One region of the Actinoallomurus sp. CA-142502 genome, then DNA from elsewhere that is predicted to be linked to it. Evidence: predicted binding sites of a transcription regulator. Region 1 holds the regulator's gene; the other holds the start of a gene.

Region 1 (8,528 bases):
CTCGTCAGGGTACGGAAGCTGATGTCGTCGATGCCGTCCAGGATCGCCTGCACGACCCGGAGCCCGCTGTCCTGCCCCGACGGCAGGTCGACCTGGGTGACGTCACCGGTCACCACGACCTTGGACCCGAACCCGAGCCGGGTCAGGAACATCTTCATCTGCTCCGGCGAGGTGTTCTGCGCCTCGTCGAGAATGATGAAGGAGTCATTAAGGGTCCTACCGCGCATATAGGCCAAAGGGGCCACTTCGATGGTGCCGGCGGCCATGAGGCGGGGGATCGAGTCCGGGTCGATCATGTCGTGCAGCGCGTCGTACAGCGGGCGCAGGTACGGGTCGATCTTCTCGTACAGCGTGCCGGGCAGGAAGCCCAGGCGCTCGCCCGCCTCGACGGCCGGGCGGGTCAGGATGATCCGGTTGACCTCCTTGGCCTGGAGGGCCTTCACGGCCTTGGCCATCGCGAGGTAGGTCTTGCCCGTGCCCGCCGGGCCGATCGCGAACACGATCGTGTGCTTGTCGATCGCGTCGACGTAGTGCTTCTGGTTGAGCGTCTTCGGCCGGATCGTGCGCCCGCGCGCGGAGAGGATGTCGAGGGTGAGCACCTCGGCGGGACGTTCGTCGGTCTCGGCGCGGAGCATCGCCACGCTGCGTTCGATCGCGTCGGGAGTGATCGGCGTGCCGGTTTTCAGCAGGTCGAGCAGCTCTTCGAAGAGCTTGGCGACGAGCTCGGTCTCCTCGGCGGGGCCGGTGATCGTGATTTCGTTGCCCCGCACGTGGACGTCGCTGGCGAACGTCTTCTCGACGACGTCGAGAAGCTCGTCGCGCGAGCCCAGCAGGGCGACCATCGAGAGGTCGTCCGGAATCACGATCTTGACTTGCGTGCGCGCGCTGTCCGGTGTGGCTTCAGCGGTGTGAGTTGAATCGGCCATAGGCCCGGCCTTGCGGCCTTTTCGTCCCTGCCTTCCGATTGCGTTCGGTCCCCGGCTGCGTCGTTCTCATGGTACCGGCACGGGGCCAACCATTTTCGGGTCGCTCACCAGCGGGAAGTCACCCGGGCGGCCAGTTGAGGCCGCGTCCGCCGAGCACGTGGGCGTGCACGTGGAAGACGGTCTGGCCCGCTCCAGGGCCGGTGTTGAAGACCACGCGGTAGCCGGACTCGGCGACGCCCTCGGCCACCGCGACCTCGTGCGTCTCGCGTACGACGTCGGCGAGCAGGCCGGCGTCGGAGGAGGCGAGCTCGGCCGCGGTCGGGTGGTGCTCCTTGGGCACCACCAGCACGTGCGTGGGCGCCTGCGGGTTGATGTCGCGGAATGCCAGGGTGCGGTCGGTGTCCCGGACCACGGTCGCCGGCACGTCACCGGACACGATCTTGCAGAACAAGCAGTCCTGTTCTGTCACGTAACCCTCCTCACGCCCCACGGGTCTGCGCATGTTATCGCGGTCCACGGACAGGATCGCGTCGCCGGAGCCGCGCCCGGGCGCCCCTCGCCGGGCGCCCGCCGGCCCGTACCGGACTCGTCTACGAATCGTTACGAGTACGGAGCGTCGCTATGGCCAAGAACCGCCTTCCTCTGGTTAGGGTTGCTGTCGCGAACCCCCGGCGCGCACGGGCCTCCAGCCCCACCAGATCGTCTTGATCCGTGCCCTCGGGCCGCGTTCGCGGGAACTTGCGGATCCGGTGTGTCATCCAACCAAGAAGGCACATGCCGGCACTGATGGGCGGGATAAAGGCGAGACGAGGTATGCCTCTTCGTAAACCTCACAGTGAGGGTGCGCGTCAAACTGATGTGACCGAAACCCTCGTAGCCAGGAGCACGGCGGGAGCCGTGGCGGTCGCCTGGGACGCTGACCAGGCGGTCACCGCTCTCTACAGTGCCCACTACCGCTCGCTGGTGCGCCTCGCGACACTGCTCGTACGCGACGTCGCGACGGCGGAAGAGGTGGTTCAGGACGCGTTCGTGGCCATGCACGGCGCATGGCGGCGGTTGCGCGAGCCCGACAAGGCTCTGTCGTATCTGCGGCAGTCCGTGGTCAACCGGTCACGGTCAGTGTTGCGGCACCGTGCCGTCGTGGAGAAGTACGCTCCCAAGGGGCTTCCCGACGCGCCGAGCGCGGAGAACGGGGCGATCGTGGAGCTCGAGCGCTCCGCGGTCGTGAAAGCACTCGGCGCGCTGCCGAATCGGCAGCGCGAAGCACTGGTGCTCCGTTACTACGGAGATCTGTCCGAGGCGGAGATCGCCCAGACCATGGGCATCAGCCGGGGGGCCGTCAAGAGCCACACCGCGCGCGGTATGGCCGCGCTACGCAGCGTCCTGGAGCAGCAGTAATGACCCAACCCTTCGACGACGAGCACGGCGACCGTCTTCGCCGTGCCCTGCACGCGGAAGCGGAAGCGGTCACGCCCTCTGCGGAGGGGCTGGAGCGCATTCGCGCCAAGATCAACCAGCGGCACGAGCGGCGTTTCGTCGTCTTCTCGTTCGCCTCTCCCTGGTTGCGCCCGCTGGCGGCCGTCGCCGCCGCCGTCGCCGTGTGCGTCGTCGCACTATCCGTCACACCCGGTCTGGCCAACTTCGTCCAGACCGGCCACTTCAGCCCGGATTCCGGCAACGACAAGGGGAACTCCGCGGCCACCAACGGCCACTCCCAGGGGCAGGAGCCTCCCGGAGGCCCCTCGACCCCCTATCCGAGCTCCTCTCCCAGCCCGACGTCGATCCACCCGTCCGACTCCGGCAAGCACGTGGTCAACGGCACGTGCCCGCCCGGCGAGACCACGGTCACGCCCACGGCCACGCCGACGGCCGGCGGCTCCGCCGGCACGGGCCCGTCCACGCGCGTCACGTGCCAGGCGCCCCCCGGCGGCGGCGACACGACGCCGCCGAGCACGGGCGGCACGACCCCGCCGACGGAGTCGTCCCCGCCGAGCGCCCCGTCGAGCGACCAGCCGACGTCGGACTCGGCGCCCACGACGGCCCCGAACCAGTCGCCCTGACGCACCGGCGGTCCCGGGGCGGCATCCGCGATGCCGCCCGGGACCGCGGGCGTCCAGCGGCTACCAGCGGCCCGTACGGCTCAGCAGCACCGAGGCGGCGGCCACGCCCGCCGTGGACGTGCGCAGCACCGTCGGGCCGAGCAGGGTCGGCACGCCGCCGGCCGCCGCGAACGCCGCGACCTCCTCGTCGGTCAGGCCGCCCTCCGGGCCGACGACCACGACGAGGTCCCCGGAGTCCGGCACCGGCAGGCCGCTCAGCGGGCGTTCGGCCTCCTCGTGCAGCACCACCGCAAGCGGCGCGTCCGCGATCCGCGACACCGCGTCGGCGGTGGTGGCCAGGTCGGTGACCTCCGGCAGCCAGGCGCGGCGGGCCTGCTTCGCGGCCTCCCGCGCGGTGCCGCGCCAGCGCGCGAGGGCCTTGGCCCGGCGCTCGGGACGCCACTGGGTCACGCAGCGCGCCGCCGCCCAGGGGACGATCACGTCCACGCCGACCTCGGTCATCGTCTCGACCGCCAGCTCGCCCCGGTCGCCCTTCGGCAGGGCCTGGATCACCACGATCCGGGGGTCCGGGCGGGACACGTGACGGCGTGTGCGGGCCTCCAGGTGAAGGCGGTCGCGTTCGGCCGAGGTGACGACGCACTCGACGAGCCGGCCCTCTCCGTCACCGAGGTCGACCCGCTCCCCCGGCCGCAGCCGGCGTACGGCCGCGGCGTGGCGTCCCTCGGGCCCCTCGAGGACGATCCGGTCGGACTCGAGACGGGAGGGATCGCTGAGGAAGAGGGGTGGGCTCATGGCCCCGATCGTAGGCGTGAGCGGGATCGGGAGCACCCGCGGCCTTGATCGTGTCGAGGACCGCAACGAGGCAACGGCTCTGAGGGCGGGACCTCGGCGGGCAGCAGGGCGGAGCGACTTTGTCAGCCGGGACCGATAGAAACGGATGGCCTGTCCGCCACCAACCGCGAGGTACCCGCTGATGCGTCCCGCCCTGCCCCTGCCCCCGGCCGATGAGGGCACCCGAGTGCCCGGCATGCTGCTGATCCGCACCGACCATGACGACGACGCCTGGCGCGACGTGCTCCACCGCATGGGCGAACTGCCCGGCCTGGTCACCCCGCGCCCGGGCGACGGTGGTCTCGCTCCCACCGAGGAGGAGATCATTCCCCGGCGTCTGGTGGTGGTGGACGATCTCGCCTGGCGGGGCGCCGCTCCCGAGGAGGTGCGCGAGGCCCTGGGCGGGGACGGGACGTGGGTCCCCGACCTGGTCCTGATGGCCACCGAACGGACCGCGGCCACTCCGCACCTGCGCCCTTTGCGGGCGTTCCGCGGTGACGGTGACGGTGACGGAGACGTGGTCCTCTTCCGGATCACGCCCCTCCAGGCCGCCCTGGCCTACCTGGTACTGCACCTTGACTTGGACATCACCTTGGAGTACTTCGAGGAGTGGTCGCCCATCGCCGCAGAGTGGGAGCCCGAGGAGGGCGAGGACCTTGATGAGTGGGAGGCGGGCCTGCCCGACCCCGTGGGCGCCTACCTGGAGAGGCTGGACCCCGTCCCGCGCTACACGCGTCCGGCCCAGGCGCTGCCCCTGCTCACCCAGGGAGATACAGACCTGATCGTTCGCACCGACTTCAGCGACGACGCCGCCTGGGAAACGCTCCTCGAGACGGTGTACCGGCCGGGTGGCGGGGGCCCCATCGACGATTTCGGGGACTACATCGACGTGGTGGACGACCCGGTGTTCGAGGGCGCCGCTCCGGAGCAGGTGATGGCGGTGCTGCGCGAATGGGGTGAGGTCTTGTTGATCGCGGACGGGGACACCATGCGCGACCCCGGCCACCGGGTCCTGGCCGTGCCCCTGGAGGGCCGCATCGGGTGCGCCTTCCGGCTGGATCCCGACCAGGTCGGGAGCATGGTGGCCAACCTGTCGATCGGCAACCAGGACATCGAGGACTACATGGACGACGAGACCCTGAAGGCCGTCGAAGGGCGGACTTGGTGATCAGTCCGCGAGCGGCGATGGGCTGACTCGACGAACGTCCCCAGGCCCCGGCTCCCTCGCGAGGGAGCCGGGGCCTGGGTCGTAGGTCTCAGCGGCCGTTGAAGGCGTCGCGCAGGCGGGAGAAGAAGCCCTGCTGGCCCGGTGAAAACTTGCCGGGGGGCCGCTCCTCGCCGCGCAGCACGGCCAGGCGGCGCAGGAGCTCCTCCTGCTCCTCGTCGAGCTTGGTGGGCGTCTCGATGTTCACGTGGATCATCAGGTCGCCGCGGCCGTTCTCGTTGAGGTGCTTGACGCCCCGCCCGTACATCGGGATCTGCTGGCCGGACTGGGTGCCGGGCCGGATGTCGATCTCCTCCGGTCCGTCGAGGGTCTCCACGGTCAGCGACGTGCCGAGCGCGGCGGCGGTCATCGGCACCTGGACGGTGCAGTGCAGGTCGTCGCCCTGCCGCTCGTAGATCGCGTGCGGCCGCTCGACGATCTCCAGGAACAGGTCGCCGGCCGGGCCGCCGCCCGGGCCGACCTCGCCCTCGCCGGCGAGCTGGATGTGCGTGCCGTTCTCCACGCCGGCCGGGATGCGGACCTTGATCGTGCGGCGGGTGCGGACCCGGCCGTCGCCGGAGCACTCGGGGCACGGGGTGCGGATCACGCTGCCGTAGCCGCCGCACTGCGGGCAGGCGCGGGAGGTCATGACCTGGCCGAGGAAGGACCGGGTGACCTGCTGCACCTCGCCACGGCCGTGGCACATGTCGCAGCTCTCCGGCTGGGTGCCGGGAGCGGTGCCGGCGCCGGTGCAGTTGGTGCAGACGATCGCGGTGTCGACGGTCAGCTCGCGCGTGGTGCCGAACGCGGTCTCGGACAGGTCGAGCTCGACGCGGATCGTGCCGTTGCGGCCGCGGCGCGCCCGGCTGCGCGGGCCGCGCTGGGCCTGCGTGCCGAAGAAGGCGTCCATGATGTCACTGAACGGGAAGCCCGCCCCGAATCCGCCGCCCGCGGCGCCGCCGCCGGGTGCGAAGGGGTCAGCGCCCATGTCGTACATCTCACGCTTTTTGGGGTCGGAGAGCACCTCGTACGCCTGGGTGATCTCCTTGAACCGATCCTGGGTCTCGGGATCGGGATTGACGTCCGGGTGCAGCTCGCGCGCGAGCCTGCGATAGGCCTTCTTGATCTCGTCCGCACCCGCGTCGCGGCGTACTCCGAGGGTCGCGTAGTAGTCGTTCGCCACTTATGACCCCGCCAGAATCTGACCGACGTACCGTGCCACTGCGCGTACCGCTCCCATCGTGCCGGGGTAGTCCATCCGCGTCGGACCGAGCACGCCGAGCCGCGCCACGGCCTGGTCGCCGGCGCCGTATCCGCTGGCGACCACCGAGGTCGTGAACAGGCTCTCGTGGGGGTTCTCGGTGCCGATCCGTACGGTGAGGCCGGCGGGATCCCCCATCTCGCCGAGCAGCCGCATCAGGACGACCTGTTCTTCCAAGGCCTCCAGCACCTCACGGAGGCTCTGGGACAAGTCGGCGCGGGCGAGGTTCGCCGCGCCGGCGATGACGATCTTTTCTTCGTGTTTCTCGACCAGCGTCTCGAGCAGCACCGACAGGACGGTCGCGGCGAGCGGCCGATCGTCGGGCGGCAGCCGGTCGGGCACCTCGGCGACGACGCCGGGCACGTCGTTCAGCCAGCAGCCGTCGAGGTGGGCGTTGAGGAGCGCGCGCAGGTGCGCGATGGACTCCTCCGTGACGCTCTCGGGTATCTCGATGGTGCGCTGCTCGACCCGGCCGGTGTTGGTGATGATGACCAGCAGCAGCCGCTCCGGGCCGATCGGCACCAGCTCGACGTGGCGTACCGCCGAGCGCGTGAGCGAGGGGTACTGGACGACGGCGACCTGCCGGGTCAGCTGCGCCAGCAGCCGCACGGTGCGGGTCACGACGTCGTCGAGGTCGTAGGCGTTCGCGAGGAACGTCTCGATGGCGCGCCGCTCCGCCGCGGACAGCGGCTTGATCGTCGACAGCCGGTCGACGAAGAGCCGGTATCCCTTGTCGGTGGGCACCCGGCCCGCGCTGGTGTGCGGCTGGGCGATGTAGCCCTGCTCCTCGAGCAGGGCCATGTCGTTACGGATCGTGGCCGGGGACACGCCGAGATTGTGGCGATCGGCCAGCGCCTTCGAGCCCACGGGTTCGTTGGTGGAGACGTAGTCCTCAACGATGGCACGGAGCACCGCCAGCTTGCGATCGTCGAGCACGCACTCACCTCCCACGGTCGGCTTGGCACTCAACGTTCTTGAGTGCCAAGTGTACGGCGATCGGCGACCGTCGCGGTGGGTCGGCGGTGATGAACGACGGCGCGCACGGATCGCTGCGGGACCGCCACGCAGTGGCGCAACGTCGTTCGCCGCACCGGTATTCCGCCGTCCGCGATCTACGCCGGCGCGCAAGCGTACCGGTTCGCGGGCGTGTTGGTCCCGGCTCGGCCGGGTTGGTCCCGGTACGTTGCGGCCCGTGCGGAGCAAGGACTACGGCGATGACGTTCTCGCGGGCGACTGGCGGCGTCCGCGCAAGGGCCAGATCCCCGAGATCGCGGCCGAACCCGGCCTGGTGGCCGAAGATCCCTCCAGCGGCTTCTGCGGCGCGGTCGTGGCCTGCGCGAAGGACGCGGTGACGCTGGAGGACCGATTCGGCAAGCGGCGGGTGTTCCCGCTCACCAAGGCCGGGTTCCTGATCGACGGCAGGCCGGTGACACTCGTCCGCCCCACGGCCGCGCCGGGCCGTGCGCTGTCGGCCTCCGGCTCCATCGCGGTACGGGACCTGCGGGCCCGGGTGGCGCGGGAGAGCCGCATCTACGTCGAGGGCAAGCACGACGCCGAGCTGGTGGAGAAGATCTGGGGGCACGACCTGCGCGTCGAGGGCGTGGTCGTGGAGTTCCTCGAGGGCGTCGACCACCTGCCGGAGATCGTCGAGGAGTTCGGCCCCGAGCCGGGCCGCCGCCTGGGCGTGCTGGTGGACCACCTGGTCGCGGGCTCGAAGGAGTCCCGGATCGCCGAGCGGGTCCAGTCGCCGTACGTGCTGGTCACCGGTCATCCGTTCATCGACATCTGGCAGGCGGTCAAGCCGGCCGTGCTCGGCATCCGTGCCTGGCCGGACGTCCCGCGCGGCATCCCCTGGAAGGAGGGGGTGATCGCGGCGCTCGGCTGGAAGGGCGAGCCGGGCGAGGTCTGGCAGACCATCCTCGGCCGGGTGCGCGCCTACCGGGACCTGGAGCCGGCACTCCTCGGCCGGGTCGAGGAACTGATCGACTTCGTCACCGATCCCCCGGCGGACGGCTGACCGCGCAACCGTCCGCGCCGCGCCCGCGTCTCATAAACTGCGACACCGCATCAGGGGACATGTCAGGACCTGTCCCGCCGGAGGGGGCGCACGCGATGACCTACGGCCAGCACCACGGCGGGCCGCCGTACGGAGGACAGCCGTACGGGCAGCCACCGTACGGGGGGCAGCCGCAGTACGGGCCGCAGCAGTACCCGCGGCCGGGGTACGCCCTTCCCGGGCATCCGGC
Region 2 (8,528 bases), 1.4 Mb from region 1:
ACCGTGATCCATGACGGCTTCGATCCCGACAGCGCCGTACTCCCGGACGTGAGCAACGGCTGGCCGCACGTCATCGCCAGCCTCAAGTCGCTCCTGGAGTCCGGCGAGCCGCTGTGAGAAAGCGGCCCCCGGACAGGACCCCTCAGATGCCCAGGAAGCCGCCCATCCCGCGGTTGGAGGACCGGGTGGTGTCGTAGGCGAGCGGGCAGGCCAGCGTCAGCGTGCGGATCGGCTCGGGGAGCTGGAAGTTGAGCTGCAGCACGTAGCGGTCGGCGCCGCTGAACATCTGCGAGATGTAGTCGCCCACGCCTCCGGCCCGCCGGAAGGTCGCGATCTGGACGTTCTGCCAGTCGGTCACCTGGGAGCTCAGATGGTCGAAGTAGCCGATCTGGCGCTCGTACGCGTCGAGCATCTCGTAGCCCTGCAGGGCCCGCTTACGGAGATGGCCGATCAACTGCCCCTGCGGCGTGACGACGTCGATCTTCGGTGTGCCGACGTAGGAGTACGGCTTGTTCACCCAGAAATAGGGCATGCCGTCGGGCCTGGTCACCAGGAGGTCGCGCTTGGCCTGGTCGTTGCGGCGCTGGTTGAGGACCCGCCAGGCCTTCTGGGCTCCGTTCACGCCCTGTTCCGCGACATTGGCGACCGGCTGGCCCTGCGGGTTCCAGATGGTGTACTTCGCCTCGACCGAGAACATCTCCGGCGGCTGGTCGTAAACGAGCACAGGGGTGTTGAAAAGGTCCACGCGCGAAGTGTACGACCGACGCGGCAGTCCGCGGACGGTATTCGTTTCGCCTGAAAAGAGGCATAACGAAAGGGGCGGCCCCAGCACCGAGGACCGCCCCTGACGTTGTCGGACTCAGAAGTCCATGCCACCCGCGTCGGGAGCGGCCGGAGCCTTCTCCTTCTCGGGCTTTTCGGCGACGACGGCCTCGGTCGTCAGGAACAGCGCCGCGATGGACGCGGCGTTCTGCAGCGCCGAACGCGTCACCTTGGCCGGGTCGATGATCCCGGCCTCGAACATGTTGACGTACTCACCGGACGCGGCGTTGAGGCCCTGGCCCGGCTCTAGCGAGCGCACCCGCTCGGCCACGACGCCGCCCTCGAGGCCGGCGTTGACGGCGATCTGCTTGAGGGGCTCCTCCAGCGCGCGCTTGACGATGGAGGCACCGGTGGCCTCGTCACCCTCAAGCTCGATCTTGTCGAACGCGCCCGTGCCCGCCTGCAGCAGCGCGACGCCGCCACCGGGGACGATGCCCTCCTCGACCGCGGCCTTGGCGTTGCGGACGGCGTCCTCGATGCGGTGCTTGCGCTCCTTGAGCTCCACCTCGGTGGCCGCGCCCGCCTTGATGACGGCGACGCCGCCGGCGAGCTTGGCGAGGCGCTCCTGGAGCTTCTCGCGGTCGTAGTCCGAGTCGCTGTTGTCGATCTCGACGCGGATCTCGTTGACGCGACCGGCGATGTCGTCCGGGTTGCCCGCACCGTCGACGATGGTGGTCTCGTCCTTGGTCACCACGACGCGCTTGGCCTGGCCGAGCATGTCCAGCGTGGTGTTCTCGAGCTTGAGGCCGATGTCCTCGGAGACGACCTGGCCACCGGTCAGGATCGCGATGTCCTGCAGCATGGCCTTGCGGCGGTCACCGAAGCCCGGGGCCTTGACGGCGACGGACTTGAAGACACCGCGGATCTTGTTGACGACCAGGGTGGCCAGGGCCTCGCCCTCGACGTCCTCGGCGATGATGACGAGCGGCTTGCCGCTCTGCATGACCTGCTCGAGGACCGGAACGAGGTCCTTGTTGGCCGAGATCTTCGAGCTGGCGATGAGGATGTAGGGGTCGTCGAAGACGGCCTCCATGCGCTCCGGGTCGGTCACGAAGTAGTGCGACACGTAGCCCTTGTCGAAGCGCATGCCCTCGGTCAGCTCGAGCTCCAGACCGAAGGTCTGGCTCTCCTCGACCGTGATCACGCCTTCCTTGCCGACCTTGTCCATCGCCTCGGCGATCATCTCGCCGATCGAGGTGTCACCGGCGGAGATGGAGGCGGTGGAGGCGATCTGCTCCTTGGTCTCCACGTCCTTGGCGATCTTGGAGAGCTCTTCGCTCACCCGCTCGACCGCGGACTCGATACCCCGCTTCAGCGACATCGGGTTGGCGCCGGCGGCGACGTTGCGCAGGCCCTCACGGACCAGCGCCTGGGCCAGCACGGTGGCCGTGGTGGTGCCGTCACCCGCGACGTCGTCGGTCTTCTTCGCGACCTCCTTGACCAGCTCGGCGCCGATCTTCTCCCACGGGTCCTCGAGCTCGATCTCCTTGGCGATCGATACACCGTCGTTGGTGATCGTGGGGGCGCCCCACTTCTTCTCCAGAACGACGTTGCGGCCCTTGGGACCGAGGGTGACCTTGACGGCGTCGGCGAGCTGGTTCATGCCGCGCTCGAGGCCGCGCCGCGCGTCCTCATCGAACGCGATCATCTTTGCAGCCATAGGCTCCAGATCCTCCCGGAACAGGGTGGCTATCACTGGATCGAGTCGACGCCCGCGACGGACGACCTGTCCGGCGGCTTCCATGCCGCCGCCGGGTGTGAGGCCTCGTCGCCTCGATCGCTTATTCAAGGCTGGCACTCTCAATGGCCGAGTGCCAATGTCGTGTTTAGCACTCTACCCAGGAGAGTGCAAGCCGTACCCCGTCCTACCTGGTCAGCGACACGTCAAGGCCCGGCGCACCAGGCGCCGGGCCTTGGACCGAGCTATACGGATCAGAGCGGGCGCACCGACTCCGCCTGCGGACCCCGGTCACTCTGCGTGATCTCGAACTCGACCCGCTGCCCCTGCTCGAGGCTGCGGTAACCATCAGCAAGGATGGCCGAATAGTGCACGAACACGTCCCTGCCACCGTCGACCGCGATGAAGCCGTAGCCTTTGTCCGCGTTGAACCACTTGACGGTGCCTTGTGCCATTCCTAACAACTCCCACCAGGGCAATTCCCGTGGTCATTCCCACGGCTACCGACTCGAGCCCGCCGGAGGCGCGGAACCCGACGGCCAGCACGGGTGCGCCGCGATGACCATCGCCGACCATACACACGGCTACGGTCCGTGGAACACCCTTTACCCAAGATGAACGGACGGCCGATCCTGGTCAATGTGAGTTTATAGAAATGGGAACTTCGGCACGGGCTAGTAAAAAATGCCCTGACGCGAGCGTCCGCCTAACCGCCGGCGACGGCAGGGATGATCGAGACCTGCGTGCCATCAGGGGTGGCGGTGTCGAGGCCGTCGGCGAATCGGACATCCTCTTCGCCGACGTAGACGTTGACAAAACGACGAATTTTGCCGTTTTCGTCAAGGATACGGGCGGCGATACCGGAGAAACTGGCCTCCAGATCCGCCACGACCTCACGCACCGTCGTCCCGGACGCGGTCACCTCGGACTCACCGCCGGTGTAGTTCCGAAGGATCGTCGGGATACGCACGCTGATCGAGCTCATACCAGGCCTGCCTTTCGGAAAGCGTCGAAGGTGGGAGCGATGTTCGCGGAGGGCTTGGCGATCGGCGCCACCGCGTCGAGGGTCTTCAGGCCGTCACCGGAGTTGATGAACACGGTCTCGGCGCCCGGGTCGAGCGCGCCCGAGGCCAGCAGCTTGCGCAGGGAGCCCAGCGTGACGCCTCCGGCGGTCTCGCCGAAGATGCCCTCGGTGCGGGCGAGCAGCGCGATGCTGTCCACCACCTCGTCGTCGGAGACGTCCTCGATGGCCCCGCCGGTACGCCGGACGGCGTCCAGGACGTACGGGCCATCGGCCGGGTTGCCGATCGCCAGCGACTTGGCGATGGTGTCGGGCTTGACCGGCCGTACGACGTCGTGCCCGGCCTTGAAGGCCGCCGCCACCGGCGAGCAGCCGGTCGCCTGGGCGCCGAAGACCTTGTACGGCTTGTCCTCGACGAGGCCCAGCTTGATGAGCTCCTGGAACGCCTTGTCGATCTTGGTGAGCTGCGAGCCGGAGGCGATCGGGACGACGATCTGGTCGGGCAGCCGCCAGCCGAGCTGCTCGGCCACCTCGTACCCGATCGTCTTGGAGCCCTCGGCGTAGTAGGGCCGCACGTTGACGTTGACGAACGCCCAGTCTTCCTGCTCGCCGGCGATCTCGGAGGCGAGCCGGTTGACGTCGTCGTAGTTGCCGTCCACGGTGACGAACGTGCCGCCGTACACCGCGGTCGTGACGATCTTCTGCTGCTCCAGGTTGGACGGGACGAACACCGCGCTGCGGATGCCCGCGCGCGCCGCCGCGGCGGCCACCGCGTTGGCGAGGTTGCCGGTGGACGGGCAGGCCAGCACCTTGAAGCCCAGCTCGCGGGCGGCGGCGAGGGCGACCCCGACGACGCGGTCCTTGAACGAGTGGGTGGGGTTGCCGCTGTCGTCCTTCACCCACAGCGTGCGGACGCCGAGCGCCTCGGCGAGGTTGTCGGCGCGGACCAGGCGGGTGAAGCCCGGCTCGGTGTTCGGGGTGTCGGCGACGTTCGACGGCACCGGGAGCAGGTCGCGGTAGCGCCAGATGTTGCGCGGGCCCGCCTCGATGCGCTCCCGGCTCACGCGGGAGTAGTCGTAGGTGACTTCCAGGGGGCCGAAACACTGCTCACAGGCGTAGCGTGGGCCGAGATCGTAGGATTCACCGCATTCGCGGCACGCAAGTGCGGTCGCGGGGCCGAGGTTTCGGACGGCGGTCTGCGACATGGAGCGAGGCCTCTCTCCTCATCTTTCTCGTGCCACCTTGGTCACGAGCCGGAGTTGGCACCTGTCCCGGGCGGCCTCGCATCTGATCGGCGAGTTGCGGCGCGGCTGCGCCGCACTGGACCGCGTGTCCGGGAGGGTTGCCGGGGCTTCGACGGGCCGGTCCCTCCACCCCTCTGGATGAGCTGTATTGAGTTGTATCAGGAACTGTATACGTGACTGACCGGTTCTTTGGCCAGCCCGCGGTCTCAGCGCGCGAGACGCAGAGACACATCTCACGCCACGGCGAGCATCCGTATGGTCACGAAACGGACAGAGGCCGACCTTCGGCGATTGCGGACGACGGCCGCCGGTTACTCTCCCCCCATGGCTGACACGCAGGTGCTCGTCGCGTCCAACCGTGGTCCGGTCTCCTTCTCCCTCGCCGACGACGGCGCACTCTCGATGCGACGCGGCGGCGGCGGGCTCGTCTCCGCGCTGGCCGAGCTGGACGGCGACATCCTGTGGGTCTGCGCCACGCTGTCCGACGCCGACCGTACCGCGGCGCGACGCGCCACCGAGGGCCGGCTGGACGTCCCCGGCATCGGCGCCGTCCGCATGCTGGACATCCCGGCGGGCACCTTCCACCGGGCCTACAACGCGGTCGCCAACTCCACGCTGTGGTTCGTGCACCACATGCTGTACGACACCCCGAACAAACCGCTCTTCGACGCGCGGTCACGCCGCGACTGGCAGTCCTACGAGGCCTACAACGCGGCCTTCGCCGACGCCCTCGCCCAGGACGCCGCACCGGGCTCGAAGGTCGCCGTGCAGGACTACCACCTGACACTCGTGCCCACGCTCCTGCGCGAACGCCGGCCCGACGTCAAGATCACACACTTCTCGCACACGCCGTGGGCGCCGCCGGAGTACTACCGGCTGCTGCCGGACGACATCGGGAACCAGGTGCTCGAGGGCATTCTCGGCGCCGACCACGCCGGGTTCCAGACCCGGCGCTGGGCCGAGGCGTTCCTCGACTGCTGCGCGGAGATCCTCGGCGCCGACGTCGACCGTGCGGCCCGTACGGTCACCCACCAGGGTCACGTCACCCGCGTCGGCGTGCACGGCCTCGGCGTCGACGGCGACGCCCTGCGGGCCCGCGCCGCCGAGCCGGACGTGACCGCCCGCGCCGCCGCGCTGCGCGAGCAGGTCGGCGACCGGCGGCTGATCGTGCGCATCGACCGCACCGAGCTGTCCAAGAACATCGTGCGCGGCCTGGCCGCGTACCGCGAGCTGCTTGCCAAGCACCCCGAGTGGCACGGCCGGGTGGTGCACCTGGCGTTCGCCTACCCGTCGCGGCACGACCTGCCGGAGTACCGGGAGTACACCGCCGCCGTGCAGCGGATCGCCGCCGAGATCTCCGACGAGTTCGGCGACGGCACGTGGGACCCGCTGATTCTGCAGGTCAACGACGACTACCCTCGCTCGCTCGCGGCGTACGGCCTGGCCGACGTGCTGCTGGTGAACCCGATCCGCGACGGCATGAACCTCGTCGCCAAGGAGGGCCCGACGCTGTCGAAGAACGGCTGTGCCCTCGTGCTGTCGGACCAGGCGGGCGCCGCCGACGAGATGTCCGACGACGCCATCATGGTGAACCCCTTCGACGTGTCGCAGACCGCGGAGGCGCTGCACCGGGCCCTGCTGATGCCGGCCGACGAACGCGCCGAACGCCGCAAGCGCCTCGCCACCGTCGCGACCGCCCTGCCGCCCCAGCGCTGGTTCGCCGACCAGCTCGCCGCTCTCGGCTGAGGTCCGGCGCCGGCCGTACGCCGCGCGCGGTCACCGCGTCCGCTGCGTCAGACTGAACCAGTTGCCCGAGTCGTCGCGCAGCACGGCCTCGATCCCGTACGGCCGCTCGGCCGGCTCCTGCAGGAACACCACCCCGCGTGCGGACAGCTCCTCGTACGCCTTGCGGCAGTCGGGCGTGTCCATCACTCCCGTGCTGAGCGCGCCCTTGGCGACCAGCTCACGGATCTGCTCGGCGGTGCCTTCGTCATGGCCCATGGAGCAGTCGGCCAGGATGACCTCGAAGTCCGGCTGGTCCGGCGGACCGACGGTGAGCCAGCGGAAGCCCTGACCCGCGCCGTCGAACTCTCCGCCCATCGTGATGTCGGCGCGCACCTCGAAGCCCAGCTTCTCGGTGTAGAACTCCCGGGCCCGCTCCTGGTCAAGCACAAAGATCGTCATGTGGGACATCTGGCTGATCATTGGCATTTCCCCTCGTCAGTGGCGGTTTCCGACGAGCCTACGAGTGGCCGGTGACCGGCGGCTTCTCCGCGATTGCTCCGCCCGGCAGCGGCCGGGACCAGGCCATGAGGAAACATCCGGGGATCGGCGGCCGCGCGCCGCGCTCCACGTGCCGCCGCCGGTACTCCGTGGGCGGGACGCCGACGAGCTCGGAGAACCGCGCGCTGAAGGAGCCCAGGCTGGAGAAGCCCACCAGGTGGCAGATCTCGGTGACCGTGAGGTTCGCGGCACGCAGGAGGTCCTGGGCGCGTTCGACGCGACGCCGGGTGAGGTAGGCGCGCGGCGTCTCCCCGTACGCCGCTCGGAAGGCGCGTGCGAAGTGGAAGCGGGAGAATCCGGCCGCGCGGGCCATGGCGTCGAGGTCGAGCGGCTCGGCGAACCGCCGGTCGATCAGGTCGCGGGCGCGCCGCAGATGGGCGACGGCCGGGACCGGGCCCGGCATCAGTTGTAGCCGTCGCCGAGACTCTGGCGGACCTGCTTGCGTGCCTCGTGGATGCGCGACTTCACCGTGCCCAGCGGCAGGTTGAGCTGCGTGGCGATCTCGGTGTACTCCAGCTGCGACACGTCGCGCAGCACCAGCGCCTCGATGAGGTCCGGCTTGCGGCGCTCCAGGTCCTCCATCGCGTCGAGGATGTCCACGCGCGAGCCGGCGATGACGCTCGTCCGGTGCGGGTCCGGCCGCTGGTCGGGCAGCTCACCGGCCTGTTCCATCGAGCGGCGCTTGAGCGACCGGTAGGTCGAACGCGCGGAGTTGGCCACCACGACGTGCAGCCACGTCGTGAACCGCGACCGGCCCTCGAAGCGGTTGATGTTGCGGGCGACCTGCATCAACGCGTCCTGGCAGGCCTCCTCGGCGTCCTGCCGGCACGGGAGGAACCGCGAGCAGTGCCGCAGCACGTCCGGCTCGATCACCCGCAGCAGTGCCTCGAGAGCCGCCCGATCACCCCCGGCGGCCCGCTTCGCCAGTTCTTCGGTCCGCTCGTCGTACGCCATGACCCGTCCTCGCCCTCAGCATCGCCCCGCATTGGGCATGATACGGGGGTGTCCATGCCTTCGGCCGTCGGCCGTTACCGAATCGATCGTGTTCTGGGATCGGGAGCCTTCGCCTCCGTGTGGCTCGCCCACGACGAGGTTCTCGATGCCCAGGTCGCGGTGAAGGTGCTGGCCGGCGGACTCATCGACGACCTCGACGTACGCAGCCGCTTCCTGGAGGAGGCCAAGATACTGCGCCGTGCCGACTCTGAACGGCTCGTGCGCGTGCACGACATCGGCGAACTCGCCGACGGGCGCCCCTACTTCGTCATGTCCTACGCCGACCTCGGCACCCTCGCGGACCGGATGCGCGACCGCGACCTGCCGGTGGCCGAGGCGCTCCGGCTGGCCACGGAGGTCGCGCGGGGCGTCGAGGTCATCAACCGGCTCGGCGTCATCCACCGCGACCTGAAACCGTCGAACGTGCTGTTCCAGTCGACCACGGACGGCGGTGAGCGGCTGCTGATCGCCGACCTCGGCCTCGCCA

What was found. Region 1 encodes HrcA, which represses chaperone genes, less so after heat shock. Its sites were predicted from a motif close to TTGGCACTCTCNNNNNGAGAGTGCCAA; they were not measured.
Region 2: a site for HrcA is predicted at 2,614-2,640, ahead of groL (chaperonin GroEL). Genes of this name have one in related genera too.

Annotation. Positions count from the first base shown of each region.
Region 1 covers NZ_JBNJMY010000001.1:3,580,263-3,588,790, reverse strand. Annotated here, with positions in the region: gene ACQEV1_RS17395 (PhoH family protein) at 1-926, opposite strand, end outside; gene ACQEV1_RS17390 (histidine triad nucleotide-binding protein) at 1,045-1,395, opposite strand; gene ACQEV1_RS17385 (SigE family RNA polymerase sigma factor) at 1,740-2,324, shown strand; gene ACQEV1_RS17380 (hypothetical protein) at 2,324-2,986, shown strand; gene ACQEV1_RS17375 (16S rRNA (uracil(1498)-N(3))-methyltransferase) at 3,047-3,778, opposite strand; gene ACQEV1_RS17370 (DUF6924 domain-containing protein) at 3,960-4,985, shown strand; gene dnaJ (molecular chaperone DnaJ) at 5,074-6,204, opposite strand; gene hrcA (heat-inducible transcriptional repressor HrcA) at 6,205-7,218, opposite strand; gene ACQEV1_RS17355 (DUF3097 domain-containing protein) at 7,475-8,299, shown strand; gene ACQEV1_RS17350 (DUF4870 domain-containing protein) at 8,359-8,528, shown strand, end outside.
Region 2 covers NZ_JBNJMY010000001.1:2,132,380-2,140,907, reverse strand. Annotated here, with positions in the region: gene ACQEV1_RS10455 (ArsR/SmtB family transcription factor) at 1-117, shown strand, start outside; gene ACQEV1_RS10450 (hypothetical protein) at 143-745, opposite strand; gene groL (chaperonin GroEL) at 860-2,482, opposite strand; gene ACQEV1_RS10440 (cold-shock protein) at 2,755-2,955, opposite strand; gene ACQEV1_RS10435 (MoaD/ThiS family protein) at 3,207-3,485, opposite strand; gene thrC (threonine synthase) at 3,482-4,726, opposite strand; SAM riboswitch class I at 4,742-4,910, opposite strand; gene ACQEV1_RS10425 (alpha,alpha-trehalose-phosphate synthase (UDP-forming)) at 5,090-6,511, shown strand; gene ACQEV1_RS10420 (VOC family protein) at 6,542-6,949, opposite strand; gene ACQEV1_RS10415 (helix-turn-helix domain-containing protein) at 7,008-7,451, opposite strand; gene ACQEV1_RS10410 (RNA polymerase sigma factor) at 7,451-8,002, opposite strand; gene ACQEV1_RS10405 (serine/threonine-protein kinase) at 8,057-8,528, shown strand, end outside.